One region of the Mesorhizobium sp. WSM1343 genome, then DNA from elsewhere that is predicted to be linked to it. Evidence: predicted binding sites of a transcription regulator. Region 1 holds the regulator's gene; each other region holds the start of a gene.

Evidence for each region. Region 1 encodes LexA, which represses DNA repair genes until DNA is damaged. Its sites were predicted from a motif close to TGTTCNNNNTGTGTTCNG; they were not measured.
Region 2: AC0NIL_RS04675 (ImuA family protein) is a predicted target of LexA. The motif match lies at 6,239-6,256, and genes of this name have one in related genera.
Region 3: AC0NIL_RS06735 (helicase-related protein) is a predicted target of LexA. The motif match lies at 5,704-5,721, and genes of this name have one in related genera.

The regions. Positions count from the first base shown of each region.
Region 1 covers NZ_CM148370.1:4,097,226-4,107,709, reverse strand. Annotated here, with positions in the region: gene AC0NIL_RS20055 (ComEC/Rec2 family competence protein) at 1-1,132, shown strand, start outside; gene lexA (transcriptional repressor LexA) at 1,126-1,866, opposite strand; gene kynU (kynureninase) at 2,271-3,518, opposite strand; gene kynA (tryptophan 2,3-dioxygenase) at 3,596-4,432, opposite strand; gene AC0NIL_RS20035 (AMP-binding protein) at 4,429-6,054, opposite strand; gene AC0NIL_RS20030 (alpha/beta hydrolase) at 6,368-7,198, shown strand; gene AC0NIL_RS20025 (molybdopterin molybdotransferase MoeA) at 7,247-8,452, opposite strand; gene moaC (cyclic pyranopterin monophosphate synthase MoaC) at 8,452-8,934, opposite strand; gene trpC (indole-3-glycerol phosphate synthase TrpC) at 8,937-9,749, opposite strand; gene trpD (anthranilate phosphoribosyltransferase) at 9,753-10,484, opposite strand, start outside.
Region 2 covers NZ_CM148370.1:982,652-993,135, reverse strand. Annotated here, with positions in the region: gene AC0NIL_RS04710 (NAD(P)/FAD-dependent oxidoreductase) at 1-158, opposite strand, end outside; gene AC0NIL_RS04705 (ATP-binding protein) at 188-1,789, opposite strand; gene AC0NIL_RS04700 (response regulator transcription factor) at 1,780-2,472, opposite strand; gene AC0NIL_RS04695 (DUF4153 domain-containing protein) at 2,476-4,014, opposite strand; gene AC0NIL_RS04690 (HpcH/HpaI aldolase/citrate lyase family protein) at 4,354-5,229, shown strand; gene AC0NIL_RS04685 (DUF1737 domain-containing protein) at 5,281-5,487, shown strand; gene AC0NIL_RS04680 (metallopeptidase family protein) at 5,675-6,097, opposite strand; gene AC0NIL_RS04675 (ImuA family protein) at 6,280-7,302, shown strand; gene AC0NIL_RS04670 (DUF6504 family protein) at 7,244-8,722, shown strand; gene AC0NIL_RS04665 (error-prone DNA polymerase) at 8,719-10,484, shown strand, end outside.
Region 3 covers NZ_CM148370.1:1,396,710-1,407,193, reverse strand. Annotated here, with positions in the region: gene AC0NIL_RS06765 (citrate synthase/methylcitrate synthase) at 1-917, opposite strand, end outside; gene AC0NIL_RS06760 (citrate synthase) at 1,010-2,149, shown strand; gene phaR (polyhydroxyalkanoate synthesis repressor PhaR) at 2,171-2,782, opposite strand; gene AC0NIL_RS06750 (hypothetical protein) at 2,867-2,995, opposite strand; gene AC0NIL_RS06745 (acetyl-CoA C-acetyltransferase) at 3,082-4,260, shown strand; gene phbB (acetoacetyl-CoA reductase) at 4,457-5,182, shown strand; gene AC0NIL_RS06735 (helicase-related protein) at 5,909-9,301, shown strand; gene AC0NIL_RS06730 (RNA-binding S4 domain-containing protein) at 9,318-9,704, shown strand; gene fdxA (ferredoxin FdxA) at 9,939-10,277, shown strand.

The DNA.
Region 1 (10,484 bases):
GAGTTTTCAGATGTCGTTCGCCGCGACCGCGGCTCTGGTCGGCGCTTATGCCGGCTGGGCGGATCACCGCGCGGGAAAAGCAAGACCGCCGCCGCCGAAGCGATCCTTGCCCGGGTTCCTGACACGAAAATTCCTGCTGGCGGCAATTGGTCTGGCCATGACCTCGATCATCGCCGGCAGCGCCACGACGCTGTTTGCCATCTGGCATTTTCAGCGTGTGTCGCCGCTCAGCCTGTTCGCCAATCTCGCGGTTATGCCGATCGTCACCGTCGTCATGTTCCTGGCCGTCGCCAGCGCGCTGCTGATGCCTTTCGGATTGGATTGGCCAGCTCTCTACCTGATGGGCAAGGGCCTGACGATGATGATCGCCATATCGGGCTGGATCTCCGAGCGTTCGCCTGTCGATGGGGTCGGGTTGATTTCGCAGCAGTCGGTCCTGCTGGTGGCCATTGCCCTGGTCATCGCGACGATGGCGACGACATGGCTGCGGCTCGCGGCTCTGCCATTCGCGTTGGCAGGCTTGCTGACCGTCTCGGATACGCGCACGCCCGATGTGCTGATCTCGGAAGACGCCCGGCTGGTGGCGTTGCCGATCGGTGGCGGTGAGCTTGCCGTCAGCCGGCAACGGCCGAACGAATTCACCGTCGACAACTGGAAACGCGCGCTGACATCGGAAACCATCGTCGTTCCGGAAGTGTTCGACAACAGCGATGGGCAATTCGACGTCGCGGATGCCGTTGAGCTACCGCCGGGATCGCCGTTCTATTGCTCCTCAGGCGTTTGCGTGGCCAGGCACATGTCCGGTGCGATCATTGCCTATGTCGAGGACCGCAAGGACACCTGGAAAGCCTGCGGCTTCGCCGAGCTGATCGTCGTCAACGACGCCACCGCCTATGACGCCTGTCATAACCCGCTGGTTCTCGTTATCACCAAGCGGCAACTGGCTCGCAAAGGCAGTGCCGCGGTCTTCTTCGATCGCCAATCGGCGACCACGCCGGCGACAATCAGCTTCGCCGTGGACAGCCCATATCGGCCCTGGCACACGCAACGCAAATACTCTCGCGAGGCGAGGGGGCTGGCACCCTTCAAGAAACCCGAGAAGCCAGTGGTCAACCCACAGCCGTCTCAGTAGCGACGGATCAGGCCGACGAGCTTGCCTTGCACCTTGACCCTGTCCGGCCCGAAAATCCGTGTCTCGTAGGCTGGATTGGCGGCTTCGAGGGCAATCGAGGCGCCCTTGCGGCGGAACCGCTTCAGCGTCGCTTCCTCGTCATCGACCAGCGCCACGATGATCTCGCCGGGGCTGGCCGTATCGGCGTTACGGATGATGACGGTGTCGCCGTCGAAGATGCCGGCCTCGATCATCGAATCGCCCTTGACCTCCAGCGCATAGTGCGCGCCGCCCATGATCATGTCCGGCGGCACCGAAATCGAATGCGTCTGATGCTGGATGGCATCGATCGGCACGCCGGCGGCGATGCGACCCATGACCGGGATCGAAACGGCAGAGACCGCATCGTCGTCATTGCCGGGCGAAGGCATCCGCGAAGGCGCCGGCTTGATCTGCCGGCCAAGAGCACCACCCTGACCAAGACTGCCCTGGATGACGCTTGGCGAAAACTTCTTTGCCGCATTGAGGCCTGGCGCGATCGAGTCCGGCAGCCGCAGCACTTCCAGCGCGCGGGCCCGATTGGGCAGCCGGCGGATAAAGCCGCGCTCCTCAAGGGCCGTGATCAGCCGATGAATCCCGGATTTGGAGGCAAGGTCGAGCGCCTCCTTCATTTCGTCGAAGGATGGCGGAATGCCGCTCTCCTTCAGGCGTTCATGGATGAACATCAGCAGTTCATGTTGCTTGCGTGTCAGCATGGCGGCCCCCAGGTTCCCTGAAACCAGAATCGAAAAACAAACCCAGAACAAACACTATCTGTTCCAGTTGTGTTCTGCAACCGTTTAAAGTTTAGTGAATTTGTTAAGGCTGCTGAAATTATTTGGCGCTTGCCAGCGGGTTACGATCGACGGGCGCCACCTTCGGCAATGCGCCTGCTCACATTGAAATTGTTATGGTTAATGACTTGTGGCTTATCCTCTACCAAAGCTTGGCATTATCTGTCGATCGACCTCGACAAGGGGCGATTGCAACCTTCGGGACGTTCGTTGGCCGTGAACGAAACGGAGCCAAAACGCCAACGTCAGTTGGGCATTTTGGCTGGAAATTCAGCTCTCCGTCATTTGCCAGGCAGTGAGGGCAGCGGATCGCCGGGATCGGTGCGTCAGGTAACGGCTTCCTTGACGGCGAAACGCTGGTCCTTCCATGCACCCGTGCGCAGAATGTCTTCCAGAACCTCAACCGCCAGCCACACATCCTTGTAGCTGACATAGAGCGGCGTGAAGCCGAAACGGATGGTCGACGGTGCGCGGAAGTCACCGATCACCCCGCGCTCGATCAGCGCCCGCATGATTTGATAGCCGTGGTCGTGAAGGAACGACACCTGGCTGCCGCGCCTGGTCGCGTCGCGGGTGGTCTCCAGCGTGAGACCGTAGGCGCCGCACTTGGCTTCGACGAGCTGGATGAACAGTTCTGTCTGCGCGACGCTCTTCTTTCGCAATGCCGCCATGTCGACGTCGCTCCAGATGGCAAGCGCGCCTTTGAGCGCCCGCATCGACAGGACCGGTTGCGTACCGCACAGAAAACGGCGGATGCCGGTGCCGGCAACATAACCCCGTTCGAAGGCAAAGGGCCGCGCATGGCCCCACCAGCCGCTGAGCGGCTGGCTGATATCGCCGTGGTGGCGCTGTGCGGCATAGATGAAGGCCGGCGCGCCCGGACCGCCGTTGAGGTACTTGTACGTGCAGCCGACAGCGAAATCGGCATTTGCCTGATCGAGCTCGACGGGCAGGGCGCCGGCGGTGTGGCAGAGATCCCAGACGATCAGCGCTCCGGCCGCATGAGCCCTGCGCGTCAGCGCCGTCATGTCGCGCAGTTCACCCGATTTGTAATTGACGTGGTTGACCAGCACCACCGCGACGTTTTCGTCGATCAGCTCTTCGATGGTCGGCGCGTCGACACCCGCGAGGCGCAGCAGGACGCCATCCCGGGTCGAGGCCACGCCTTCGGCGATGTACAGGTCGGTGGGGAAACTGTCACCTTCGGCGACGATGGCTGACCGGCCGGGCCGCATCTCCATCGCTGCGTGCAGCACCTTGTAGATGTTGGTCGATGTCGTGTCGCAGACAACGGTCTGGCCGGCCGCGGCTCCTATCAGGCGTCCGAGTTGGTCGCCGAGTTCGATCGGCATCTCGAACCATCCGGCCGTGTTCCAGGCTCGGATAAGATCTTGGGCCCATTCCTGTGTCGCCGCCTGCTGCAGCTCGCCGAAAACGGCATGAGATGCTGCCCCCAGTGAATTGCCGTCGAGATAGATCACCCCCTCCGGCAGAATGAAACGGTCGCGCATGGCCCGCAGCGGATCCGTGGCATCCATCGCTTCGACTGCGGCGAGATCAGGAATTCCACTCATGGTCAGTCCCCGGTTGTTCGCGAAGGCTTTCCGCCACAGAGCGTCCCTTCGGTGAGCCTGTTCTCATTTCGATGATGTCAGAGCCGAGTGCGGACCGTCCACAGCTCCGGAAACAGCACGACCTCGAGCATTTTCTTCAGATACGAAGCACCCGACGTGCCGCCGGTGCCGCGCTTCAGACCGATGATGCGCTCCACCGTGGTCACGTGGTTGAAGCGCCAGCGGCGGAAATAATCCTCGAAGTCGACCAGCTTCTCGGCCAGTTCGTAGAACATCCAGTAGCGCTGCGGATCGCGGTAGATAGTCTGCCAGGCGACCAGGACCTCTTCATTCTCGGTTCGCGTCTCACGCCAGTCCGTGCGCCTGGCATCGGCACCGATGTCGAATCCGTTGCGCGCCAAAAGCAGCAGCGCCTCGTCGTAGAGCGATGGCTCGGCCAGGATGGCTTCCAGCTTTCCGCTAAGGTCAGGCCGATGCTTGTGAGGGCCGAGCATGGCCAGGTTGCGGTTGCCGGCCATGAACTCGATGGCGCGATACTGCCAGGACTGAAAACCCGAGGACTGGCCGAGCGCGTCGCGAAACTCGGTATATTCGCTGGGCGTCATCGTCCGCAGCACATCCCAGGCATTGTTCAGCTGCTCGAAGATGCGCGCGACTCGCGACAGCATCTTGAAGCTCGGCTCGAGCCGGTCGGCGCGGATCGAGCGGATCGCGGCGCCAATCTCGTGCAAAGCGAGCTTCATCCACAGTTCCGAGGTCTGGTGCTGGATGATGAACAGCATCTCGTCATGCGCCGACGAGAGCGGCGTCTGCGCCTCCAGCACTTTCTCCAGGTGCAGATAGTCGCTGTACGACATGCGCTCGTTGAACGACATCTGTGCGCCTTCGGACGCCGGATCGTAGGGCTCGCTCAATTGACTTTCTCCGTGCGCAGCCGGAAGCGCTGGATCTTGCCGGTCTGGGTCTTGGGCAAAGCAGCAATGAATTTCACCGATCGCGGGTATTTGTAGGGCGCGATCGTCGCCTTGACATGGTCCTGCAGGCGCTTGGTGGTCAATGCGTCAGGCGCCACGCCCTGCACCAGCACGACATGCGCCTCGACGATCTGGCCGCGCTCGGCGTCCTCGGCGCCGATCACCGCGCATTCGGCGACGTCGGGATGTGACAGAAGTGCGGCCTCGACCTCGGGGCCGGCAATGTTGTAGCCGGCGCTGACGATCATATCGTCGGAGCGCGCGGCGAAATGGAAGAAGCCGTCCTCGTCCTGCGTGAAGGTGTCGCCGGTGATGTTCCAGCCGTCGCGCACGTAGTCCTTCTGCCTGATATCGGCCATGTAGCGGCAGCCGGTCGGGCCGCGCACCGCCAGCCTGCCGGTCGCGCCGCGCGGTACTTCGCGCATCTCGTCGTCGACGATGCGCGCCTCGTAGCCGCCGACCGGCTTGCCGGTCGACGCGGGCTTCATGTCGCCAAAGCGGTTGGAGATGAAGATGTGCAGCATTTCGGTGGCGCCGATGCCGTCGAGGATCGGCTTGCCGGTCTTTTGCGTCCACTCTTCGAAAACCGGAGCGGGCAAGGTTTCGCCGGCTGAAACGGCAACCCGCAGCGAAGACAAATCGGCACCTTCATCCATGGCCTTCAGCATGGCGCGGTAGCCAGTCGGTGCGGTGAAGGAGATCGTGGCTTTGTAGGTCTCGATGATGTGGATCATGTTGGGTGGCGTCGCCTGCTCCAGCAGCGTCGCCGCCGCACCGAAGCGCAGGGGAAAGATAGCGAGCCCGCCAAGGCCGAAGGTGAAGGCCAGCGGCGGCGAGCCGACGAAGATGTCGTCCGGCGTCACCTCCAGGATTTCGCGGGCATAGGCGTCGGCGATGATCAGGAGGTCGCGGTGGAAATGCATCGTCGCCTTCGGCACGCCTGTCGTGCCCGAGGTGAAGCCGAGCAGCGCGACATCGTCGCAGCCGGTGTTGACGGCGGTGAATGTCACCGGCTTGTCGAGAGCGGCACGATCGAGCTCGGCATCATGGTTGGCGGTGCCGTCGAAGCCTATGACCTGTTTGAGGAAGGTGCTGTCCTTGGCGCAGGCGGTCATCTCGTCCATCAGCCTGGTGTCGCAGAGCGCGACGGTGATTTCCGCCTTGTCGACGATCTTGGCCAGTTCGCCGGCGCGCAGCATAGGCATGGTGTTGACGACCACGGCGCCGACCTTGGTGGCAGCCAGCCAGCAGGCGACCATGGCGGGGTTGTTGGCCGAGCGGATCAGCACCCGGTTGCCGGGCTCGACGCCATAATTCTCGACCAGCGCGTGGGCGAGCCTGTTCGTCCAGTCGGACAGTTCCTTGTAGGTGCGGCGGCGGCCATTGCCGATCAGGGCTGTGCGGTCGCCGAGGCCCTTCTCGACCAGCCGGTCGGTCAGTTCGACACCGGCGTTGAGGCGTTCGGGATAGTCGAAGCCGTCGAGCAGTATATCGGGCCATTGCTCCGGCGGCGGCAGGTGATCGCGCGTGAACGTGTCGATATGCGCTGAAGGCCCAAGCATGTCGCCGCTCTCCCGTCTGCTGCCTGGCCAGTGCGCAATGCGCCTTGGCTGGATGTGGTGGATCCTAAGGTCCTGCTCTGAGGAGGCTTCGTGCTGCCCATCACGCCTGCTCGGAGATGCGCGTCCGAAAGGGTGAACATCTGCACGTGAGGGCAGCACAGCAGACCTCCCATTGTCGGCTGTTCGTACGGGCAGGATCGCACCAGTCGAAATTTGTTTCAAGCCTAAAATGTTTTGCCCTGGAGCATTGACGCATGGCGTGGCGCTGGCCATTGCTAGCGCAACAGCGATGCCGTTTTGGGGGAGGGCGCAGATGTTCGAACGTCACATCGTCGATTGGGATGATGCCTATGCCAACGGCGCGAACATCGCCGGCAGCGACCGTTGGCCAGCCGCCTGGGCGGAGCCAGCGGCAGCATTCCGCGATGCGCTCTCGGCAGAGAGCCGGGCACGGCTCGACATCGCCTATGGCGACGGGTCGCGCAATCGGCTCGATCTTTTCCTTCCCAAGGCCGCGCCCAAAGGACTGGTGGTGATTATCCATGGCGGTTACTGGCTGGAGACCGACAAGAGCTTGTGGTCGCATCTCGCCAAGGGCGCGGTCGGCAGCGGCTTCGCCGTTGCGATGCCCTCCTACACGCTGTGCCCGGACATACGCATCGCAGGCATCGTCCGGGAAGTCGGGGCGGCGATTGGCAAGGCAGCGGCAATGGTTGACGGACCGCTGATGCTGACCGGACATTCGGCCGGCGGCCATCTCGCCACCCGGATGGTGACGATAACCACGCCTCTGGCGCCGGATGTGGCGCGGCGCATACGCCATGTCGTTTCGATTTCAGGTCTACACGATTTGCGTCCGCTCATGCGCACCGGCATGAACAAGGACCTGGCAATCGACGAAGAGGAGGCGCTGGCTGAAAGCCCAGCCCTGCTGCGCCCGATGGATGGCGCCCGCGTCACCTGCTGGGCCGGCGGCGGTGAGCGCGCCGAGTTCCTGCGCCAGAATACGTTGCTTGCCAGCATCTGGACCGGCCTTGGCGCCACCACCAGCACCGTGGTCGAGCCCGACCGGCATCACTACGACATTGTCGACGGCCTTACCGATCCGGCGCATCCGCTGACACAGAGCTTGATCTCGAGCTAGAGCCGAGATCACTTTCTCGTCTGTTATGAACGGCTTGCCTGGAATTCCTCAGCGCAGCATCAAAACGCTGCAAGCCTCGCCCGCGGCTGCTGCAGGGGCAAACGGTGCCCGCACGATCAGCCCGTTGGCGTCGGCCAGCATTCTCAGCATCGAGGAATCCTGAATGCCGAACGGCGTCGCCACCAGCGCGCCGTCATCTTCCCTGACCACGGCTCGGACATAGTCCTGGCGCAAATCATTGGCCGGCATTGCGGCACCCAGTCGCGCTGGGCGAATGTCCTGGCGATGGTTGCGGCCGCCGAGCCGCGCCAGCAGCGGCTTCAGGAACAGTTGCGAGCAGACCAGGCTTGCCACCGGGTTGCCGGGCAGGCCGATGCACCTGATATCGCCGAGGCGGCCGAACATCAGCGGCTTGCCGGGGCGCATGGCGATCTTCCAGAAGCCGAGCGTCATGCCTTCGCCGGTCAGTACGTCGTGGATCAGGTCGTGATCGCCGACCGAGGCGCCACCAAGCGTCACGATGACATCCACACCGGCCGCGACCGCTTTTTGCACCAGTTCGGCGATGGCCTCCTTGCGATCGGCGGCAATGCCGAGATCGAGCGCGCGGGCGCCGACCGAGTGTGCGGTGGCAGCGACGCCATAGGCATTGGACGAGATGATCTGGTCCGGGCCGAGATCACTGCCCGGCGGCAGCAATTCGTCGCCGGTGGCAATGATGGCGACCAGCGGTCGTTTCACCACGTTGAGCTGGGGATGGTTGGCCGATGCTGCCAGCGACAGTGCAGCCGGGTCGAGCAAGCGGCCTCTTTCCAGCAGCACATCGCCTGTTGAAAAATCGAGCCCGATGCGGCGGATATTGCGCCATTGCGCCGTCGGCTCGGTCACTTCGATTTCGCCGCCGCCGAGGTCGTGGACATTCTCCTGGATGACGATGGTGTCGGCGCCTTCGGGCAGCGGAGCGCCGGTGAAGATGCGCACCGCTTGTGCCTTGCCGATCCTACCGGCAAAACCACGTCCGGCCGGCGCCATGCCGATCACCGACAGCCTGGATGGTACCGACGCCACGTCGGCGGCTCGAGCGGCATAGCCATCCATGGCGGAAGCGTTGAAAGGTGGCTGGGTACGGAGTGCCACGACCGGTTCCGCCAGAACACGATCCACCGCCTCGAACAGAGGAACGCTTTCGCCGGCTAGAGGTGCCGCACCATCGAGCAGGCGCTCAAGCGCCTCCGCGATAGGAACCAGCGCCATCAGGAACTCGCCTTGTAGTCACCCGACTTGCCGCCGGTCTTTTCGACCAGGCGGATGCCGGTGATGACCATGGCGCGGTCTACTGCTTTGGCCATGTCGTAGATGGTCAGGCAGGCTACCGAAGCGGCCGTCAGCGCTTCCATCTCGACGCCCGTCTTGCCGGTGACGCGGGCCAGTGCGGTGACCTTCAGGCCAGGTAAAGCGTGGTCCGGCTCGATGTCGACGGAAACCTTGGTCAGCAGCAGCGGATGGCAGAGCGGGATCAGCTCATGCGTCTTCTTCGCCGCCATGATGCCGGCAATGCGCGCGGTGCCGAGCACGTCGCCCTTCTTGGCGTTGCCGGCGAGGATCATCTTCAGCGTCTCGGGCTGCATCGCGACAAAGCCTTCGGCGATCGCCGTGCGCGTTGTTTCTTCCTTGTCGCCGACATCGACCATGTTGGCCTCGCCCTGCGCGCCGAGATGGGTCAGGCCTGATACCATCGTCAGATAGCCTCGGCCAAAGCCTTGCCTGTCAGAAGCAAGCGCGTCGCGGTGGTGACGTCCTGTTGCCGCATCAGGCTCTCGCCGACAAGAAAAGTGCCGATGTCGCTCTTTTGCAGCCTGAGGCAGTCGTCATGCGAGAAAATACCGCTCTCGCTGACCAGCAGGCGGCCGCCCGGCACCATGGGTGCCAGCCGCTCCGACGTTTTAAGGCTGGTCTCGAATGTGCGCAGATTACGGTTGTTGATACCGATCAGCCGCGACGACAGTTTTAGCGCGCGCAGCGTCTCGGACTCATCATGCACCTCGATCAGCGCATCCATGCCGAGTTCGAATGCCGTTGCCTCAAGCTCGCTCGCCAGGGCGTCGTCGACGCTGGCCATGATGATCAGGATGGCATCCGCGCCCCAGGCGCGGGCTTCGTAGACCTGATAGGGATCGAACAGGAAATCCTTGCGCAGCGCCGGCAGCGCGACGGCGGCTCGCGCCCGGGTGAGAAATTCCGGCGCGCCCTGGAAGGACGGTGCGTCGGTCAGCACCGAAAGACAGGCAGCGCCACCCTTGGCATAGGCCTGCGCCAGCGCCGGCGGATCGAAATCGGCGCGGATCAGCCCCTTGGACGGGCTTGCCTTCTTGATCTCGGCAATCAGCGCAAAGGCGCCGGATTTGCGCTTTGCTTCGAGCGCGGCAAGAAAGCCGCGCGGTGCGTCGGCGTCCTTGGCTCGCGCCTTGATTTCGGCCAGCGGCACACGTGCCTTTGCCGCCGCGATCTCGTCGCGCTTGTAGGCCTCGATCTTGCGAAGAATGTCAGACACGTTTTACCCGTTCGAAATCTCGACCAGCCTGTCGAGCACTTGCAGGGCCCGGCCGCTGTCGATGGCTTGCGCGGCGAGCGCGATGCCGTCGGCAAGCGTCGTCGCCTTGCCCGCCACCACCAGGCCGGCGCCGGCATTCATCAGCACGGTGTCGCGATAGGCGCCGGCAGCGCCGCCCAACATATCGCGCAAGGCTTTGGCATTGTAGTCCGCATCGCCGCCACGCAGTTCGTCCCTGCTGTGGCGCGGCAACCCGACCGCTTCAGGCGTCAGGGTGAAGCTGCGGATCTCGCCGCCGATCAGTTCGGCGACCTGCGTCTCGCCGGTGGTGGTGATCTCGTCATAGCCGTCGCCATGAGCAACCCAGGCATGCTCCGCACCCAGTGCCTTCAGCGTCTCGGCAACCGGCAGGATCCATTCCGGCAGGAACACACCGACCAGCTGCCGCTTGACGCCAGCTGGATTGGAGAGCGGCCCGAGCAGGTTGAAGATGGTGCGGGTGCCGAGTTCGACGCGGGTCGGACCGACATGTTTCATCGCTGGATGGTGCGCGGGCGCGAACATGAAACCAATGCCAGCCTCGTGGATGCAGCGGCCGATGAATTCGGGCGAGATGTCGATCTTGACGCCGAGCGCAACCAGCACGTCGGCGGCTCCTGTCAGCGAGGACAGGCCACGATTGCCGTGCTTGGCAACCGGCACACCACTGCCGGCGATGACAAAGGCCGATCCCGT
Region 2 (10,484 bases), 3.1 Mb from region 1:
TGGCGGATCGAGGCCATGGACAGCGTCGTTGCCGCATGCGCGAATTGCGGATCACGCTCGATCAGCGCGATCGTGCCGGAAAACCCTTGCTCACGCAGGTAATAGGCGACCGAGGAGCCGACGATGGCTCCGCCGATGATGACGATGTCGTAGCGCATGTTCTCTCCGATCCGGCCGATAGTGTCCTTCACGCCACCGGCAGAATGACCTCGAAGCGCGTGCCGCGCTCGCTGTCAACCAGCGCGATCATACCATCATGCGCTTTCAGGAGGGCCAGCACGATGCCGAGCCCCATGCCGGTACCGCCCTGTTCGCGCCGCGTGGTGAAGAACGGCTCGAAAATGCGCGCCCGGTTGCTCGGCGAAATGCCGGCACCGTCGTCGCTGACCAGGATCCTCGCCTTGCCGCCGGCGCTCGTAGCGGAGACAGAAACCTGCGTCGCGCCATGCCTGGCCGAATTGTCGATGAAATTGGCCAGCACGATAGCCGCGTTCTCGGCCGATATGCGCAAGTCGATGTCGCCGCCGGCCCCGATGCTAACCGCGAGCCTGCTATCGACGGGCAGCAGCGACAGTGCCGCACCGAGCGATGTGCTTTCGCCGCTCGGCGCCAGGTTTTCGGCGCGTGCCAGGTCGAGCAGGCGCCGCACCAGCAGATTGAGCCGCCCCGCATCGGTGACGATATTGTTGGAGAAACGCCGCCGCTCCGCATCGTCCATCGCGCCACCGGAATCGCGCAGCAATTCGGCCGCGCCCTGGATCGCCGTCAGCGGCGATTTGAGCTCATGCGAGACATGTGTGGCGAAAGTCTGGACCGAGTCCGACCGCGCCTGAAGCTTCTCGGCCATGTCGAGGAAGGCGGCGGACAGCTCCGCCATCTCTCGCGTGCCGTGGTGGTCGAGCGGCCGGATCGCCGTGCGGTCGCCGGCGGCGATGCGCTCGGTGCGGTCGATCAGCGCATAGATCGGCCGGCTGACGGTGCGCAGGAAGATGAGACCGATGAGCAGCGTGCCGCCGAGAATGGCGATCGCCGCCAACGTCACCTTGCCACGTTCGCCATAGAGATGCTTGATGATGTTGTTGGGCGTCCGCGACACATAGACGACGCCGGCGACCTGGCCGTCGACAGCGACCGGCAGGGCGACGAAGACACGCACCTTGGTGCCGCGGCTGACCGAATAGAGCGGTGGCGTCGGCTGGTCGGGAATGCGCAGCCTGAGCGCGCTGGCATAGTGGCCGGCAAGTGCTGTGCGCACCTCTTCGACCGCACTGAGCGACTGGCCGACCTCGCCGCGCCCGGCAATGACGACGCCCCGGGGGTCGAGCAGCCGGAAGCCGGCCAGCGTGGTTTTCTGGGTGGCGTCGAGGATGCCGGACAGGCGCGCGCCGATCACCGCGAAGGCGGGATCGACGATCGCCGGCATCGCCGCCGGCCGGGTCGGCAGGACATAATCCGAGGCAAGATCGAGCTGCGGTTCGATTGGCCTGTAGAGCGGGTCCGGATTGACGCTGCGGCTTGAATCCCCACTTGGCTCCGGCATCGGCGCACCGAGCTTTTCCGGTGGGATGCCGGCGTCACGTACATCCCGCGCATAGATGGCGGCGATGGCAGCGCCTTGCGCGATCAGCTCCGCCTCGGTCTGGCGGATCAGCTGGTTCTCGTAGAGGCGGAAGAAGAACAGGCCGACCAGTGGCAAGGCCATCACCATGATCAGGATGGCGACGACGACCGTGGCAAGCCGTGGCCGCCATTTGCGGCCGATCCATTTGCTGGAGGCCGTCAGCCGCATCGGCCAAGCCGGAAGCCGACGCCATGCACCGTCTCGATGACATTAGGGCAACCCACGGCTGCCAGTTTGGCGCGGATGTTGCGGATGTGGCTGTCGACGGTGCGGCCGGCGACGTGGATGTTTGCAGCATAGGCGCTGGCCGTCACCGCGTCGCGGTCGAGCACATGCGCCGGCCGCGCCAGGAACCCCTTCAGGATCGAGAACTCTATTCCTGTCAACGATAACGGCTTGCCGTCGAAGCTGGCGGTATGGCTGGCCGGCGCCAGAGCCAGTTTGCCATGCGAAAACCGCCTGTCGTCGGCCGGTTCGGGCACCGCCGGGCGGGCGCGCCGCAGGATGACGTTGACGCGGGCAACCAGCTCGCGCGGGCTGAATGGTTTCGTCACATAGTCGTCGCCGCCCATTTCGAGCCCGAGAATGCGGTCGATCTCCTCGTCGCGCGCAGAGAGGAACAGCACCGGCACATCGGATATGTGCCGCAGCCGCCGGCAGACCTCCAGCCCGTCCATTTCCGGCATGCCTATATCGAGCACGACGAGGTCCGGTGCCCGGCGGCCGATTGCCTGCAAGGCGGCGGCACCGTCGGCCACCCCTGTCGTTTTCATGCCGGCCTTCTCCAAGGCAAAGCAGATCACCTCGCGAATGTGCGGGTCATCGTCGGCGACGAGGATGTGATGCGGCATGGATCAGCGGCCCGGCATGGAAGGTTCGATAGCGGAGGGAATCACGAACGGCTCCTTGGTGTCGAGATATCGAAGCAGCCGCCAGTCGCGAAAGCTCCAGGCCCGCCAGTTCTGCTGGATGGTTCGATACCAGATTTCGTCGCTGCCGCGCACGCCGGCCAGTTCGCGGACAGTGCCGGCGGCCGCCGTCTTGCCCTGGTGCTCGAGGAAGCGATCAAGCGCGGGAAACGCGGCCGGACCGAGCGAGTGAAGATACCAGGCGTCTAGGGGAATGCCCTGGCCGGTCATTTCGAGGGAATGGTCGACATTGTAATTGGCGATCGTTGCTGCGAAATTGATGAAACAGCCGGCATAAAGCGTCAGGGATAACGTCAGAAGATTGGCGGACAGCAGCCATTCGTTGGATTTTCTAAGCGCGATGCGGGCAATGATCAGGGCAAGGCCTGCTGCCACCAGCCCCATCCAGACAAAGGCGGCGACGCGCCAGTAGGTCAATGCATAGATGCCGATATAGAGGTCGAGCCGCAGGATCGACGAGATGACCAGCATGATGTTCTGCGCCACCCAGGCATAGACCAGCCGGCGGATCAGCGGATCGGCCGAGGTCTCGCTGCCGGGTCGCAGCGCTGCCAGCACGAAGCCGGCGGCAAGCAGTGCCGTGACGATCAAGGGATAGGCGCCACGATGCGCGTAGGAGGCGTAGCTCAGCCCATCGGGAAGCGCTGCCCCGCCCCACAGATAGGCGGCGTCGAGCGCCGTCTGCAGCGCAAACAGGATGTTGAAGACAATCAGGGCGCGCAGGATGGCGGCCTTGCCGAACAGGATGTCTTCGATGGTGGTGGCGGTTTTGCCGGCTTGAGCGCCGACCGCCGGCGCCGCGCGCGGGATGCGGCGAACCAGGCGCGGCAGGCGCGGTCGCAGAAAAGCCCAGACAGCGGCGAGCACGAACAGCCAGAAGGCAATCCGCGCCAGCTGGATAAGATCGAGCAGCCTCACGAGATCGATCAGCGACAGCCAGTAATCGATGACCGGATTGGCGGCACCGAACAGCGCCAGGAAGACCGCGCCCAGCGTCAGCGGCATCACCCAGACGGCGATCGCCGCCAGCCGGATGCGACGCCCATCGAACCGCCGCGCCGTCCTGCGCCAGCGGATGCAATCAATGACGAAGCGGAACGGCGCCGCCAGCCCGAACAGCACGATCTGCCCGGCAATGCGGGCGATGCTGTGCCGCAGCCGGCCGCTCAACGAAAGCGCGAAGACGGTCAGCGCCGCCAGCGCGATCGAGACCGACAGGGTGCTGACGTTTTCAGCCAGCGGCAGCAGCGCGACAAGCAAGGCGATGGGCTTGAGCCAGACCCGGCCGTCGTTGAAGGCGGCCGGGTGCACAGCGACGACCGCCGCGGCAATCAGCAGGGCGAACAGGAAAACCGTGATCCCGGCGGGCTGGCCATAGAACAGAAAATCCGCGAGCGCTGCCAGCAGGATGGCGACACCGAAACGGCTGCAATAGCTCGGCGCGGCGGAGAACAACGCTGTCATGACCTGGCTTTCCTGATGGCTTCCAGCCGAACCGTTGGCGGGCTTCTGCGGACAAAGGGAATGAGGGTTGCGACGGGACACGCGCGCGGCGGATCGGCCAGCCACCAGCCCTCGCTACGCAGTCGGTGAGGCAGGGACCAACGGGGCTTTGCTCGCTTGTGCATGCCGCTTGTCTCGCAAGCGGGCGGGGAAACGGCAGGGCGGATCCGAGGAGGTTTTCCGCAGGCCCGTGCAGTTTTCGTGCAGGGGTAAACGCTGCCGATCTCCCCCCTCGTGGGGGAGATTGGCAGCTTCATGCCCCGACTTGCCTCACCCGCCCACAAGCGGCATAGATCAGCCATGGAAACCTACCGTCCGCGCCGCTCCGTGCTCTACATCCCGGCCTCCAGCGACAAGGCCTTGGCCAAGATCGCGCAGCTTGCCTGCGATGCCATCATCATCGACCTGGAAGACGCCGTCGCTCCGGCCGACAAGATCGCCGCCCGCGAAAAACTGGCCGGCATTTTCGCCGGCCATTCCGAGAGACGCTGCGAGATGATCGTGCGCATCAATGCGATATCAGGCGAATGGGGCGCCGACGACCTGCTGGCGGCCGCAAGCTGCGAACCCGACGGCATCCTTCTGCCCAAGGTCGACACGCCGCGCGACCTGCTCGAGGCCGGCGACGTGCTTGACGACAATTTTACCCCCGACAGCGTGAAACTATGGGCGATGATCGAGACGCCCAAGGCGCTGCTCAACATCGGCGCCATCGCCGAACTTGGCCGCGATCCGGCCTCGCGGCTCAATTGTTTCGTTGCCGGAACGAATGATCTGGTCAAGGAGACCGGCATTCTGGCGACGCCTGATAGGCGCTACCTCGTGCCATGGCTGATGCAGATGGTGCTGGCCGCACGCGCCGGCGGCATCGACATGCTCGACGGCGTCTCCAACGATTTTCGCGACCTCGACGCCTTCGCCCATGAATGCGCGGAAGCCGCGGCCATGGGGTTCGACGGCAAGAGCCTCATCCACCCGGCCCAGATCGAAGCCGCCAACCGCGCCTTCGTGCCGTCCACGGAAGCGGTGGCCGAGGCACGCTCGGTGAGGGAAGCCTTCGCGCTCGCCGAGAATGCCGGCAAGGGCGTGATCGCGCTGAACGGCAGGATGGTCGAGCGGCTGCATCTGGCGCAGGCCGAAAAACTGCTGGCGAAGGCAGCCGCCATCGGGTCATAAATGCTCGATGGATGCGAGCGGGCTACAGCTACTCACGACAGGAATTGAACAATGAAACTCTACCGCTTTCTGTCCGCTCCGGACGATGCCAGCTTCTGCCACAAGGTGACAGCGGCGCTGAACAAGGGCTGGCATCTGTTCGGCTCGCCGACCTATGCCTACGACAAGAAGGCCAAAGCGATGCGTTGCGGCCAGGCCGTGGTTAAGGATATCGACGGTCAGGAATACGGGCCCGATACCAAGCTGAGTGACTGGTAGATTTGAAAAGCTCCGACGCAGGGTGTGTTGAGATTCAGGTCAGGCCGAGTCGAAAATGGTGGTTTCCGAGAACCGGAGCGGAGCGTACTTTTGGGTACGTGAGCACAGTTCTACCGCGACGCGGTAGAGCGGGGAAGCGCAGGAAGCCATCATTTGCAGGCCGGCATCACCTGAATATCAGCGCACCCTACTCCGCCGCCTCTTCGATCTTCTCCATATCTTCGTCCGACAGGCCGAAATGGTGGCCGATCTCGTGGATCAGCACGTGGGTGACGATGTCGCCCAGCGTCTCTTCGTTCTCGGACCAGTAATCGAGGATGGCGCGGCGGTAGAGCGTGATGCGGTTCGGGCCTTCGCCGGTCTGCGGGTTCCAGCGCTCGGCGATGCCGCGTCCCTCGAACAGGCCGAGCAGGTCGAATGGCGTTTCCAGCGACAGATCGTCCATGATTTCGTCGGTCGGGAATTCGGCGATCTGGATGACGATCTCGCCGGTCAGCTTGCGAAAATCCTCCGGCAGATGGGCGTACGCCTCCAGCGCCAGGAACTCCATTTCGTCCATCGAGGGCGAGAGTTCGTCGTGCCAGGTGCGGGTCTTGTAGATGCGGGCCATGCTTTGTCCTTTGATCCCGGCATATAGGCTTTCGCACCGGAATCGGCAAATGAACGGGCCGATGCGCCTGCGCCATCCCTGCAGAGAGGAATAAATTCCCCATGACTCTGCTTGACTCTTGGGATGCGCTCTGGAATCTATAGGAACATAACAGGAACAATTGTGAGTGGAAGCTGACCGTCATGGCGATGACCGCCGTGGCGCGGGAGACTGTTTTTGCCCTGCGCCGCCAGATCGCGAAAATCGAGGGAACGCTGCCCGAGCGCTTGGCTGCGCCGGCAGCCGCACCCTTTGATGCTGACGTCAACACTGATCTCACAATCGTCCGGCGTGGCATTGCCGCGGCGTTGCCGGATGCGTTCCTGCCTATCGGCGTCGGGCGCCTCGATGCCGCCCTGAGCGGCGGGCTGCCGAAGGCCGCCCTGAGCGAAATCCATGGGCTTGAAACCCGCGATGCCGGGGCCGTCGCCGGCTTCGCTTTGTCGCTCACCAGCCTGATCCTCAAGCAAACGCCGGGGCTGCCGGTGCTGTGGATCGGCACATCGGAGATTTTTCGCGAGGCCGGCTTTCCCTATGCCAGGGGGCTTCCCGCCTCGTTCGGCATCGAGCCGGAGCAATTGCTGTTTTCCGAGGCGCCAAGGCTCGTCGATGCGCTGTGGGTCGCCGAGGAGGCAGCCCGGATGACGGCGCTCGCCGCCGTCATCCTGGAAATCCGCGGCAATCCGCAGCGGCTTGACCTGACCGCGACACGCCGGCTGCATGCAAGGGCGCAAGCGGCCGGCCGGCCGGTGTTCCTGCTGCGGCAGGCGGCTGGGCCCGAACCGACGGCGGCACCCGTCCGCCTCATCGTCGCCTCGGCGCCGGCGGTGCCGCGCGACACCATCGCCGGGCCGCTGGCCGGCTCGATCGGCCGCCCGGCCTTCACCCTCACCATCGGCAAGAGCCGCACGGCTCTGCCTGGACAATTCACACTGGAGTGGAACCCCGATGAACGCGCATTCGACGAAAGAGCGGGCGAGGCAAGAGACCGGGCAAAGAATCCTGTCCCTGTGGTTTCCCTATCTGGCGGCGGAAAGAATCCTGCGCCAGCGTCTGGGGCGGTCCTGGCGTTCCCGGCCGTCGGATCACCCATCTCACCCGCCGCTCGTGATCAGCCATCGCGACCGCAACGCACAGCGCATCTCGGCCCTCGACGAGCGGGCTGAGGCGCTGCACCTGAAGCGCGACATGGGCATCGCCGATGCGCGCGCCATGCATCCGTCGATCGACGTCGTCGAGGCCGATCCGGAAGCCGATCGCCGCCTGCTCGAAGGCCTCGCCGACTGGTGCGACCGCTACACCCCGCTGGTGGCGCTGGACGGGGCAGACGGCCTGTTTCTCGACGTCACCGGCTGCACCCATCTGTTCGGCGGCGAGCGCGCCATGCTGGACGACATCCTGTCGCGCTTCTTCCATCAGGGTTTCGATGTCCGCGCCGGGCTTGCCGCGACGCCGGGCGCTGCCTGGGCGGCGGCACGCTTTTGCGGCGACCGCATCGTTGTGTCAGGCGAGGAGGAGGCGCTGCTGGCGCCCCTGCCGCTGGCCGCGCTGCGCATAGAACCTTCGACCCGCACCAGCCTGGAAAGTGTGGGCCTGCGCACGGCGGGCGCCGTCATGGCGGCACCGCGCGCGCCGCTCGCCCGCCGCTTCGGCGCCCTGCTGCTCCTGCGCCTCGACCAGGCGCTTGGCCGGCTCGACGAGGCGGTGTCGCCGCGCCTGCCCGTCGCGCCGCTTTCGGTCGAACGCCACCTCGCCGAACCCGTCACCCTGACCGAGGACATCGAACGGCTGGTGGGCATGCTGGCGGCGACCTTGAAGACCGATCTCGAGCGCCGCGGCGAGGGCGCCCGGACGCTGGCGCTGCTGCTCTTTCGCGTCGACGGCGCCGTCAGCCGCATCGCGCTCGGTACCTCGCGGCCGATGCGCGAACCCATGCTGATCCAGAAACTGTTCCATGAAAGGCTGGCCGCGCTCGAACAGGATATCGATGCCGGCTATGGTTTCGATCTGGTGCGGCTCTCGGTGTTGGCATCAGCCACCTTCGACATGCAGCAGGCCGATCTTGCCGGCGAGGTGACCGACGACGGCGCCGATATCGCGCTGTTCGCCGACCGCATCCGCGCCCGGCTCGGCGATGGCGCGGTTCTCCGGCCGGTCGCGGTCGAAAGCCATCTGCCGGAGCGTGCCGTCGCCACCATCCCCTTCACCGACGCGCCGTGCCGGACCACGCCGCCGAAGAAGCCGGACAGGCTGCAGGCACCAAAAACCATATTTCCGCCGGAACGACCGATCCGGCTGTTCCGCTCGCCCGAACCCATCGATGTGCCGGCCACCGAAATGCCGGAAGGACCGCCGCTGAACTTCCGCTGGCGGCGCGCGCTCTACCGGGTCAAGCGCGCCGAAGGGCCGGAACGCATCGCCGCCGAATGGTGGCGGGAAGCGCCAAGCGACGAGGCGGCATCGACGCGCGACTATTTCCGCATCGAGGATGCCGACGGCCGCCGCTACTGGCTCTACCGGCAAGGCCTCTACGGCGGCGCCTCGCAAGTCCCGCCGCGCTGGTTCCTGCATGGAGTCTTCGCATGAACGCGCTGACCGTCATTCCCTATGCCGAGTTCGGCATCCAGTCGAATTTCTCCTTCCTGCGCGGCGCCTCCAAGCCGGAGGAGCTGGTGGTCGCGGCCAAGCTCCTGGGCTTCTCGGCGATCGGACTTGCCGACCGCAACACGGTGGCCGGCGTGGTGCGCGCCTGGCAGCAGGCCAAGGTCGAAAAACTCTCCTATCACCCCGGCTGCCGGCTGGTTTTTGACGACGGCACGCCGGACATCCTCGCCTATCCCCAGGACCGCAAGGGTTGGGGGCACCTCTGCCGCATGCTGACGCAAGCCAATCTGCGCGACGAGAACGAAAAAGGCGCCACCCTTCTCCAGCGCGGCGACCTGCTCGAATGGGGTGACCTGATGTCGCTGGCGGTCCTGCCCGGTCTGTCGACGGGGGCGCAAGACAGTCTTGCCTTGCTTGGTGAGCTCAAGGGCCGTTTCGGCAGGAACCTGCGGCTTGGCGTTTCGCCCGACTACGCCGGCAATGACCGTTTCCGCATCGAGCAGGCGGCAGCACTTGCCGAGAGCGCCGGCATTCCGCTGATGGCGACCAACGACGTTCTTTATCACACCGCCGAACGGCGCCCGTTGCAGGACGTGCTGACCGCGATCCGCCTCAACACGCCCGTTGCCGAGGTCGGGCTGCAACTCTCCGCCAATGCCGAACGCCATCTGAAGCCGCCGATGGAGATGGGCCGCCTGTTCCGCCGGCATCCGCAGGCGCTGGCCGAGACGCTGCGGTTTGCGCAAGAGCTGACTTTTTCGCTTGGCGACCTCCAGTACAACTACCCCGACGAGCCGACGGAATCGGGTCTTGGTCCACAGGCTGAGCTGGCGCGACTGGCGCGGGAGGGAGCGGCGAACCGCTATCCGGCTGGTGTGCCGGATTCCGTGACCAAGCGCATCGAGGAAGAGCTCGCTTTGATCGAACGCCTCAACTATGCCCGCTATTTCCTGACTGTCTACGACATCGTCAAGTTCGCGCGCAGCAAGGATATTCTCTGCCAGGGACGTGGATCAGCCGCCAATTCGGTCGTCTGCTTCTGCATCGGCATCACCGAAGTGGGGCCGGAAAAAATCGATTCGCTCTTCGAGCGCTTCATTTCCGAGGAGAGAAACGAGCCGCCGGATATCGACGTCGATTTCGAGCACGAAAAGCGCGAAGCCGTAATCCAGTACATCTACGAGAAATACAGCGGCAAGCGCACGGCACTTGCCGCCGCCGTCATCAGCTATCGCGGCCGGTCGGCGCTGCGCGAAGTGTCGAAGGCGATGGGCCTGTCCGAGGATGTCAGGGCATCGCTTTCCGGCTCGATCTGGGGTTGGTCGACATCGGAGCTTGGCGAGAAGGAAGCCCGCGCCGGCGGCCTCGACCGCACCGACCCGGTGTCGAGGCACGTGATGGAGCGTGCCAATGAGATCATGGGCTTCCCCCGCCATCTCTCCCAGCATGTCGGCGGCTTCGTCATCACCAGGGACCGGCTCGACGAGATTGTGCCCATCGTCAAGACGGCGATGGACGAGCGCAAGATGGTCGAATGGGACAAGGACGATCTCGACGCGGTGAAAATCTTGAAAGTCGACGTGCTGGCGCTCGGCATGCTGACCTGCCTGCAACGCGCCTTCACCTTGCTCACGGATCACTATCCTAATGCGCGGGATGATTATGGGCAGCCCTATGTGTTGGCCACCCTGCCGCCGGAGGACAGGCAGGTCTACAAGATGATCTGCCGCGCCGACACGCTCGG
Region 3 (10,484 bases), 2.7 Mb from region 1:
TAGAACTCGACATTGGTCTGCAGCGAACGCTGCGGCTTTGCGATCCTAAGCACCTCCAGCGCCGTTTGCTCGACGGTCTCCGCAAAGGCCAGCCGGCGACCGGTTTCGCCCTCGCCGCCGAGTTGCCGCACCACGGCCTTCAGCACATCGGCGCGCGGATCGCGCACACGGTAGATGCGATGGCCGAACCCCATGATGCGCCTGCCCTGCGCGATCTCGTTGCGCAGCCAGCCGGCGGCATCGCCATGCGCCTGGATCGCATCCAGCATCTCGATGACGGGGCCAGGCGCGCCACCATGCAGCGGCCCTTTGAGCGCGCCAAGCCCGGCCAGCAGGGACGATGTCAGGCCGGCCTGCGTGGAGGCGACCACGCGCGTCGCAAAGGTCGATGCGTTGAGGCCATGGTCGCAGACGGTCACCAGATAGGTGTCGAGCGCTTTTGTGAGCGCCGGCGAGGCGACGCGGCCGCTCAGCATCCTCAGCATGTCGGCGGCATGATCGGTGCGGCTGTCCGGCGCGATCGGCTGCTCGCCGCGCCGCAGGCGCAGCAGCGCCGGCGTCAGCGCGGCGGGCGCCGCGATCAGCAGCAAGGCGTCGGTCAAGGTCTCGCCATCCGGCAGCTGCGCGATGCCGGCGCGCATGGCGCTGTAGACATCGAGCGGCGCCAGCAAAGGCAGCGAGGGCAAGAGCCGTTCGAACACGTCCGCACGCGCCTGTCCCAGCGCCCGCGTCAGTTGCGCATCATCGGGAAGGTCGTTGAAGAAGCCGTCGAGCAGCAGCCTAACCACCTGGGCATAGTTCCAACGGCCGGCCAGTTCCGGCAGCGAATGACCTCGGATCGTCAGACGGCCGCCAAGACCATCCACATCGGAAAGCACGGTTTCCGCCGCCACCACATCATCGAGCCCATTCGCCATAGCCTGTCTCCTTGAAGCATTTCCGGATCGGAGATAGAGATGGGCAACGTTTCCATCAATCTTGATCAATAGAATCAATATCAGGACTCGATATGTCCGAGTGGTTGTCCCGGGAAGAGGCGCTGGAGAGGCTCAAGGTGCGGGCGCAGACGCTGTACGCCTATGTCAGCCGTGGGCGCATCGGCATGCGGCCCGACCGCGCCGATCCGCGCCGCAGCCAGTACCGCGCTGACGATATTGCCGCACTGGCGACCCGCCGGGCGCGCGGCCGCAGCCCGTCAGTCATCGCCGAAAGCGCCATCGCCTGGGGCGAGCCCTCGATCGTAACGGCGATTTCGACCGTCTCGCACGGTCGGCTCATCTATCGCGGGCAGGACGCCGCAGTGCTCTCCGGGCACGCCACACTGGAAGAAGCCGCCGCCGTTCTGTGGGCTCTGCCGAAACCGGTGGCTTTCGAAGCAGCGTCGCCGGACGCACCCCATCAAGCTGGCCGAGCCTCGGCCTTTGCGCAACTTGCCGTGCTTGCCGGCCAGGGGCGCCCGTCGCTCGGGCGCAGCGCCGCCTCGCTGCATGCCGATGCCGCGCACGCGGTCGGCGTGCTGGCCGCCGCGCTGGGCGCACCGGCGGGATCAAATCCCGTCCATCAGCGGCTTGCGCAGGACTGGTCGGTGGATGCCGGCCGCGCCGATGCGATCCGCCGTGCGCTTGTCCTGCTTGCCGATCATGAACTGAATGCGTCGACCTTCGCCGCGCGTGTCGCAGCCTCGACCGGCGCGCCGCTGGCCGCTTGCCTGCTGGCAGGGCTCGCGACGCTGTCAGGCCCGCGCCATGGCGGCGCCGGCGAGGCGGTGATGCAACTGGCCGAGGATGCGGCGCGGCATGGCGCCGATGCGACGATCCGGCGCTGGCTCAGCCATGACCGGCCGCTGCCGGGGTTCGGTCATCAGCTCTATCCTGACGGCGACCCCCGCGGGGCGGCGCTGCTGTCGGTGATCGAGGTTGACGGCACACTATCGTCGCTGCGCGACGCTGCCTTTGCGGCGACCGGCGCGCTTCCCAACATCGACTTTGGGCTGGCCGCGCTGACGCGCAGCCTAGGCTTGCCGCGCGATGCACCGTTCCGCCTGTTCGCGCTCGCACGCAGCGTCGGCTGGGCCGCGCACACGGTCGAACAGATAACAAGCGGAAGTGTCATCCGGCCGCGCGGCCGCTATGAGGGCGTGCTGGTGTAAGGTCGCAAGAACGCCAGGCGCTCAGGACATCGTGTCGAGCTTGCGCTGCATGGCCGCGATCTGGTCCTTAAGTTCCTGAAGATCGTCGGGCTTGTCAGGCGTTTCCTTCCTGGCCGGCTCGGGCGACGTCGCAGCGGCTGGCGTGGAGCCCGCAGGCGGGAACGGCGTGAACAGCCGCATCGCATTCTGGAACATTTCCATGTTGCGGCGTGTCTGTTCCTCCAGCGCCTTGATCGGCGTGGTGATCTTCATCATGTCGAGCGGCGACTTGCCGAGCGCCCCCTTCATCTGCTCGCGAAAACGCTCCTGCTCCTTGGAAAAGGCAAGCATCGACTGTTCGAGGAAGCTCGGGACGATCATCTGCATCTGGTCACCGTAATAAGCGATGAGCTGGCGCAGGAACGGGATCGGCAGCATGTTCTGCCCGTCCTTGTTCTCCAGTTCGAAGATGATCTGGGTCAACACCGGATGCGTGATGTCGTCGCCGGTCTTGGCGTCCTGGACGGTGAACTCCTCGCCCTTCTTGACCATCTCGGCGAGGTCCTCGAGCGTCACATAGGTGCTGGTGCCGGTGTTGTAGAGGCGGCGATTGGCGTATTTCTTGATGATGATCGGATCGTCTTTAGCGGCCATCTACATCCTCCCGGGGACACCGGCGCGCCTCTGAGTAAGCCGCCGATAACGATTGTGCCTTTTTTGAGGATATGCGCAAAAGCCTCACAATTCCAAGCAGTTTGTGCAGTGCGGGATCACTAAATGCTGCATGGCAGGCAAAATATGCTGCGCAGCAATGGACGAATGGCCGCCATGGCAAGGCATGGCCTGCTTGCGGCGCATGGGCGCCATGCCCATTTCCGGTTTGACTTGGGGTTGGGAAAGGGCAAGAAAAGTCCCCAACGACAGAGCAACACCGTTGAAGTCTGGAGAAGAAAATGTCCGCTTCCATCGTCATTGCCAGTGCGGCGCGCACGCCGGTCGGCTCCTTCAACGGCGCTTTCGCCGCCACCCCGGCGCATGAGCTCGGCGCCGTCGTCATCACGGAATTGCTGTCGCGTGCCGGCGTCGAACCAGGCGAGGTCGACGAGGTCATCCTCGGCCAGGTGCTGACCGCCGCGCAAGGCCAGAACCCGGCCCGCCAGGCGTCGATCAATGCCGGCCTGCCCAAGGAAACCACCGCCTGGGGCCTCAATCAGGTTTGCGGCTCGGGCCTGCGCGCCATCGCGCTCGGCATGCAGCAGATCGCCATCGGCGATGCCAAGGTGATCGTCGCCGGAGGCCAGGAATCGATGTCGCTTTCGACGCATGCCCAGCACCTGCGCGCCGGCGTCAAGATGGGCGACTTCAAGCTGATCGACACCATGATCAAGGACGGGCTGTGGGACGCCTTCAACGGTTACCACATGGGCAACACAGCCGAAAACGTCGCGCGTCAGTTCCAGATCACCCGCGAAGACCAGGACCAGTTCGCGCTCGCCTCGCAAAACAAGGCCGAGGCCGCGCAGAAGGCCGGCAAGTTCAAGGACGAGATCGTCGCCGTCACCATCAAGGGCAAGAAGGGCGACACCATCGTCGACCAGGACGAATACATCCGCCACGGCGCCACGATCGACGCCATGACCAAGCTGAAACCGGCTTTCGACAAGGACGGCACGGTAACCGCCGCCAATGCCTCCGGCATCAATGACGGCGCCGCCGGCGCGCTGCTGATGAGCGAAGCGGAAGCGGTGAGGCGCGGCATCACCCCGCTGGCGCGCATCGTGTCCTGGGCAACCGCCGGCGTCGATCCGCAGATCATGGGCACCGGACCCATTCCCGCCTCGCGCAAGGCCTTGGAAAAGGCCGGCTGGTCGGTCGGCGATCTCGACCTGGTCGAGGCCAACGAAGCCTTTGCGGCGCAGGCCTGCGCCGTCAACAAGGACATGGGCTGGGATCCCTCGATCGTCAACGTCAATGGCGGCGCCATCGCCATCGGCCATCCGATCGGTGCGTCCGGCGCTCGCGTCTTCAACACGCTGGTCTTCGAAATGCGCCGGCGCGGCGCCAAGAAGGGTCTCGCTACCCTGTGCATCGGCGGCGGCATGGGCGTCGCCATGTGTGTCGAAGCACTCTGAAGAAAGTCACTAAACGGGCGGTGCATGCATGTCGCCCAAAAGTGCGCAGCGGTTTTGGGAACACCGACATGCATAAAACCAAACATCTGAAGCGCATCGCCTGAATCTACTTCAGCGCGACGCGCTTTAGCCGCCCGTTCTGTATCCAGTGCCTGCCAAGCCCGACAACAGGGCGATATCAAAAAAGGGGAAATGCATGACCAAGGTAGCAATCGTCACAGGCGGATCGCGCGGCATCGGCGCGGCGATCTCGATCGCATTGAAGACCGTCGGCTATTCGGTTGCGGCGAACTATGCCGGCAATGACGCCGCAGCGGCGAAATTCAAGGCTGAGACCGGCATTCCGGTCTACAAATGGTCGGTCGCCGACTATGATGCCTGCGCCGCCGGCATCAAGCAGGTCGAGGCCGATCTCGGCCCGGTCTCGGTGCTGGTCAACAATGCCGGCATCACCCGCGACGCCATGTTCCACAAGATCACGCGCGAGCAGTGGAAAGAGGTCATCGACACCAACCTGTCCGGCGTCTTCAACATGACGCATCCGCTGTGGAGCGGGATGCGCGACCGCAAGTTCGGCCGCATCATCACCATCTCCTCGATCAACGGCCAGAAGGGCCAGGCCGGCCAGGTCAACTATTCCGCCGCCAAGGCCGGCGATATCGGTTTCAGCAAGGCTCTCGCCCAAGAGGGGGCGCGCGCCGGCATCACGGTCAACGTCATCTGTCCCGGCTATATCGCCACCGAGATGGTCAAGGCGATCGACGAGAAGGTGCTCAACGAGCGCATCATTCCCCAGATTCCTGTCGGCCGCCTCGGTGAGCCCGAGGAAATCGCGCGCTGCGTCGTCTTCCTCGCATCCGAAGATGCCGGCTTCATCACCGGCTCGACCATCACGGCCAATGGCGGCCAGTATTTCGCCTGACGACGGCGATGTAGGCGCAGAGATCGACGGGCCGGCGCGCCGGCCCGTTTTCGTTGGCGCCATGGTCCTTCGAAGTGACAGCACGGCTGCTGACCCAATCCGGCACGCAGAGGTTAACAGCGGCCCGGCCGGCCTGTGCGAAACCTGCTTCCAAGCCTGTGGATTCTCGGTGGATAAGCTGTTCACAACACAAGATATTGGGGTGAACAAAACGGGAAAATTCCGCTATCGCTGATTCGTCGCCGATTCGTTCCGGCTTTGAGCTGAACGTTAACGACGACAGCCTGAATCCCCTGCCAATTGCTTAACGCGGATTAAGAAAGATCAACAATTTCATAGCCTTGGTCGAGGCATGCCAAGCCACTGTGATCGTTTATCGACAAAGGTTAATGGCAATGCCCTCTTAGCACGAAACGGGCCAGTTCAGCGATTCAGCATGTGGTGCGTGTCGCGGCCGTGAAATCCACATATAGCCGTGAACAAAAGCTGAATCTGCAGGAGTCACTGATTCGTCGCCGATTCGTTCCAGACTCGTTCTATCCGTTAATCCGCATCTGATTGAGAGCTTGACAGAACCACCTTCTGGCTGCCGACGGAACATTCCGCTTTCGCTTCGCGCCCGAAATCCCTATGTGTCGCCTGTCATACGCGCCATTTGAGGCACGCTCCCGACAACCAGAGGCCAGAAGCCTTATCTCCAGGTCCCGGAAGCCTTATTCTAGGTTGATGAACATCCAGCCCAAACACACTGAGCCGCTGATCCTGTCGGGCCGCGACGTGACCGCCGTTCTCGGGCCGACCAACACCGGCAAGACCCATCTCGCCATCGAGCGCATGGTGGCGCATGAGAGTGGAATCATCGGCCTGCCGCTCAGGCTTCTGGCGCGCGAGGTCTACGCCCGCGTCTGCGAGAAGGTCGGCGCCCACAAGGTTGCGCTGATTACCGGCGAGGAAAAGATCCAGCCACCGGGCGCCAAATATTCGGTCTGCACCGTCGAGGCCATGCCGCGCGAGACCGACGCCGCCTTCGTCGCCATCGACGAGGTGCAGCTCGCCGGCGACCTCGAGCGCGGCCACATCTTCACCGATCGCATCCTGCACCTGCGCGGCCGCCAGGAAACGCTGCTGCTGGGCGCCGCCACCATGCAAAGTATCCTGCAGCGCCTGCTGAGGGGTGTCTCGGTGGTGACGCGGCCGAGGCTGTCGCATCTTGCCTATGCCGGCTCCAAGAAGCTGACCCGCCTGCCGCGGCGCACGGCGATCGTCGCCTTTTCCGCCGACGAGGTCTACGCCATCGCCGAGTTGATCCGCCGCCAGCAGGGCGGTGCCGCCGTCGTGCTCGGCGCGCTCTCGCCGCGCACCCGCAACGCCCAGGTGGCGCTGTTCCAGTCCGGCGATGTCGACTACCTCATCGCCACCGATGCCATCGGCATGGGTCTCAACCTCGATCTCGACCACGTCGCCTTCGCCCAGAATCGCAAGTTCGACGGCTTCCAGTACCGCAATCTGACGGCGGCCGAGCTTGGCCAGATCGCCGGCCGCGCCGGCCGGCATCTGCGCGACGGCACGTTCGGTGTCACCGGCCAGGTCGACCCGCTGGACGAGGATCTGATCAAGAAGATCGAAGGCCACGACTTCGACCCGGTGAAGGTGCTGCAATGGCGCACCGCACATTTCGACTTTGCCAGCCTCGACGCGCTGAAGCGCTCGATCGAAACCAACGCCCCGGTCGAGGGACTGACACGGGCATTGCCTGCCGTCGATGCACAGGCGCTCGAGCATCTGTCGCGCGACGAGGACATCCGCGCACTCACCACCAATGCCAAGCGCGTGGCGCTGCTGTGGGAAGCCTGCGCGCTGCCCGACTACCGCAGGATCGCGCCGGCCCAGCATGCCGACCTCATTGCCTCGATCTACACGGACCTCGCACGCCACGGCCATGTCGACGAGAATTACATGGCCGAGCAGGTGCGCCGCGCCGACACAACAGAGGGCGACATTGATACGCTCTCGCATCGCATTGCCCAGATCCGCACCTGGACATTCGTGTCGAACCGGCCCGGCTGGCTGGCCGATCAGGCACACTGGCAGGAAAAGACGCGCGAAATCGAAGACAGATTGTCGGATGCGCTGCATGAGCGGTTGACGAAACGCTTCGTAGACCGCAGGACTTCCGTCCTCATGCGGCGCCTTAGAGAAAATACCATGCCTGAAGCCGAAATTAGTTCTACCGGAACCGTCCTTGTCGAAGGCCACCATGTCGGCGAGCTGCAAGGGTTCCGCTTCACCGCCGACCAGACCGCCGGCGGCGAAGACGCCAAGGCGGTGCGCACCGCTGCCCAGAAGGCGCTGGCCGCCGAGTTCGAGGCGCGCGCCGAACGCTTCGGCGCCTCGGCCAATGGCGATATCGCGCTCGGGTCAGATGGCACGCTGCGCTGGATCGGTGCGCCGATCGGCACGCTTGTATCAGGCGAAGACGCGCTGAAGCCGCGGCTGGTGCTGCTGGCCGACGAACAACTGACCGGCCCGGCGCGCGACAAGGTCGCCGCACGTGCCGAGCGTTTCGTCAATTTCCAGATCGAGTCGCTGCTGAAGCCGCTGGTCGACTTGAAAAACGCCGACCAGATTTCCGGCATCGGCCGTGGCATCGCCTTCCAGCTGGTCGAGAATTTCGGCCTCATCAACCGCCGCGACATCGCCGAGGAGATGAAGTCGCTCGACCAGGAAGGTCGCGCAGCCCTTCGCCGGCTTGGCGTGCGCTTCGGCGCCTACCATGTCTTCGTGCCGGCGCTGATCAAGCCGGCGCCTGCCGGGCTGGTGACGCTGCTGTGGGCGCTGAAGAACGACGGCAAGGACAAGCCAGGTTTTGGCGACGTGGTCCATGCGCTCGCCTCGGGTCGCACCTCGGTGGTCATCGACCCGGCCTTCGACAAGACCTTCTACAAGCTTGCCGGCTACCGCAATCTCGGCCGTCGCGCCGTGCGCATCGACATCCTGGAACGGCTGGCGGATCTGATCCGCCCGGCGACCAACTGGAAGCCCGGTCTCGGCCAGCGCCCGGACGGCGCCTATGACGGCCAGTCCTTCATGGTGACGCCGCCGATGATGTCGATCCTCGGCGCCACCGCGGACGACATGGAAGAGATCCTCAAAGGTCTCGGCTACCGTGCCGAGCCGAAGCCGGCCGTCGAGGTAAAGGCGCGGCTCGAAGCACAGGACAATGCCGCGCGCGAAGCAGCGATGGCGAAGCTTGCGGCGGAAGAGGCTGCACGAGCCGAGCAGACCAAGGCGGCGGACGCCGCAGCAGAGGCAGCAGTCGAAGGGTCGGAGCCGGCATCGGACGCAGTGGCCGTTTCGGAAACGGCGACCGAAATCACCTCCGACGCCGCGGCGGAACCTGCTGCGCCTGCCGTGGAAGAACAGGCGGACGCTCCGGTCGAAACCGTGCAAGACGAAGCGCCTGTTGCCGAGGCTGCTGCTGAACCGGAACCGGTTGAACCGCAGGCAGAGGCTGAAGCTGCCGAGACTGAAGCCGCAGCGGCAGAAGAAGTTGCACCGGCCGAGCTGGTGTCAAATGCCGCGCCGGCAACGGACGCCGCGCCGGACGAACCCGTGACGGTGACTGAAGCAGCCACCGGGGAACCCGCTCCGGAAGCCGAAGCGCCAAAACCCATCCTGTTGTGGCGTCAGGGTCGTTTCGAACAGCGCCCGCGCAACCGCGACGAGAACCGCAGGAACAATCGCCCACGCAACGGACAAGCGCGCGGCCGAAGCGATGCGCCTGCGGACGCCGGCGCACCGAACGCCGCTGCACCCGGAGAGCGTCCGGCCCATGAAGGACGGCGCGATGGAGCCGGCAAGCCGCGCTTCGACCGCTCGAAGTTCAAACCCAAGCCGCAGGCCGAAGGCGAACAGCGACGTGACAGGCCGCAGGGCGAGCGTCCCGACCGCCGCGAAGGCCGTCCCGACTGGAAGGGTGGCAGGCCGGATGGCAAGGGTGGTCCGCAAGGCGGCAAGCCCGCCTTCCAGCCAAAGCCGCGCGAGGAGCGCCCGGTGCGTTTCGATCCGGATTCGCCCTTCGCCAAGCTCGCCGCTCTGCGCGACCAATTGAAGAAGTAGAACCCGGCTCGCTTCGATGGTTGCCGAAGGCCGCCAGCGCATCGACAAATGGCTGTTCTTCTCCCGCGTCGTGAAATCGCGCTCGCTGGCGGCGAAGTTGGTCGTCGCCGGCCGGGTCCGCATCAATCGCGACAAAGCAGCGCAGGCTTCCGATCAGGTCAAGCCAGGCGACGTCCTGACCATCACGCTCGAGCGGCGCATCTTCATCTGGAAGGTCCTCGGCGCGGGCGCGCGACGCGGCCCGGCCGAGGAAGCCCGTACGCTCTACGAGGATATGTCGCCACCGCCCGCACCGAAGGGCGAAGCCCCTCCCGATGCAATTCCGGGGCTGCGCGAGGCCGGCAGCGGCCGCCCGACCAAGAAGGAACGTCGCCAGACCGACCGATTGCTCGGCGAAGATTGATGCCTGGCGTCCAAAAACAGGCGGCGCTTGCCAGGATAACCACGTGTTTGAAGCAAAACTGAACCCGGCAAACAGGAAGCCCTGCATGAGGTCGCCGGCCTCTGGGGCGCCGGCTGCCTGGAATTCCATTTCGAAACGCTGATGCCGACAGGAATGGCTGCCCTTGCAAGCAGCGGCCAAAGGCGTTACCTGACGGAAAAAGCCCAACAAAATGGGACGTCCCGGAGCCGACCGATGACCTATGTCGTGACCGACAATTGCATCAAATGCAAATACATGGACTGCATCGAGGTCTGTCCGGTCGATTGTTTCTACGAAGGCGAGAACATGCTCGTCATCCATCCCGACGAGTGCATCGACTGCGGTGTTTGCGAGCCGGAATGCCCGGCCGACGCGATCAAGCCCGACACCGAGCCCGGCCTCGACAAATGGCTGCAGGTCAACACTGAATACGCCGAGAAATGGCCCAACATCACCGCCAAGAAGGAACCGCCGGCAGACGCGAAATCCTTCGACGGCGAGGCCGGCAAGTTCGAGAAATACTTCTCCGCCGAGCCCGGCGAAGGCGATTGACAATACGGCCGCAAAGGCCGGTATTACGCAGGGTAAGAGGCACGTCACATTAACCGGCTTGACAGCCGGCGCCGGGTTGTGGCCTTCGCGTATGCAGCAAAACCTTGATTCTTCCGACTTTTTGTGTTACATCAGCGAAACATGCCGGTGACACAACGTCGATTTATGGCGCAGACGCCCCAAATCACTGAAAGGTGAAAATCCCAT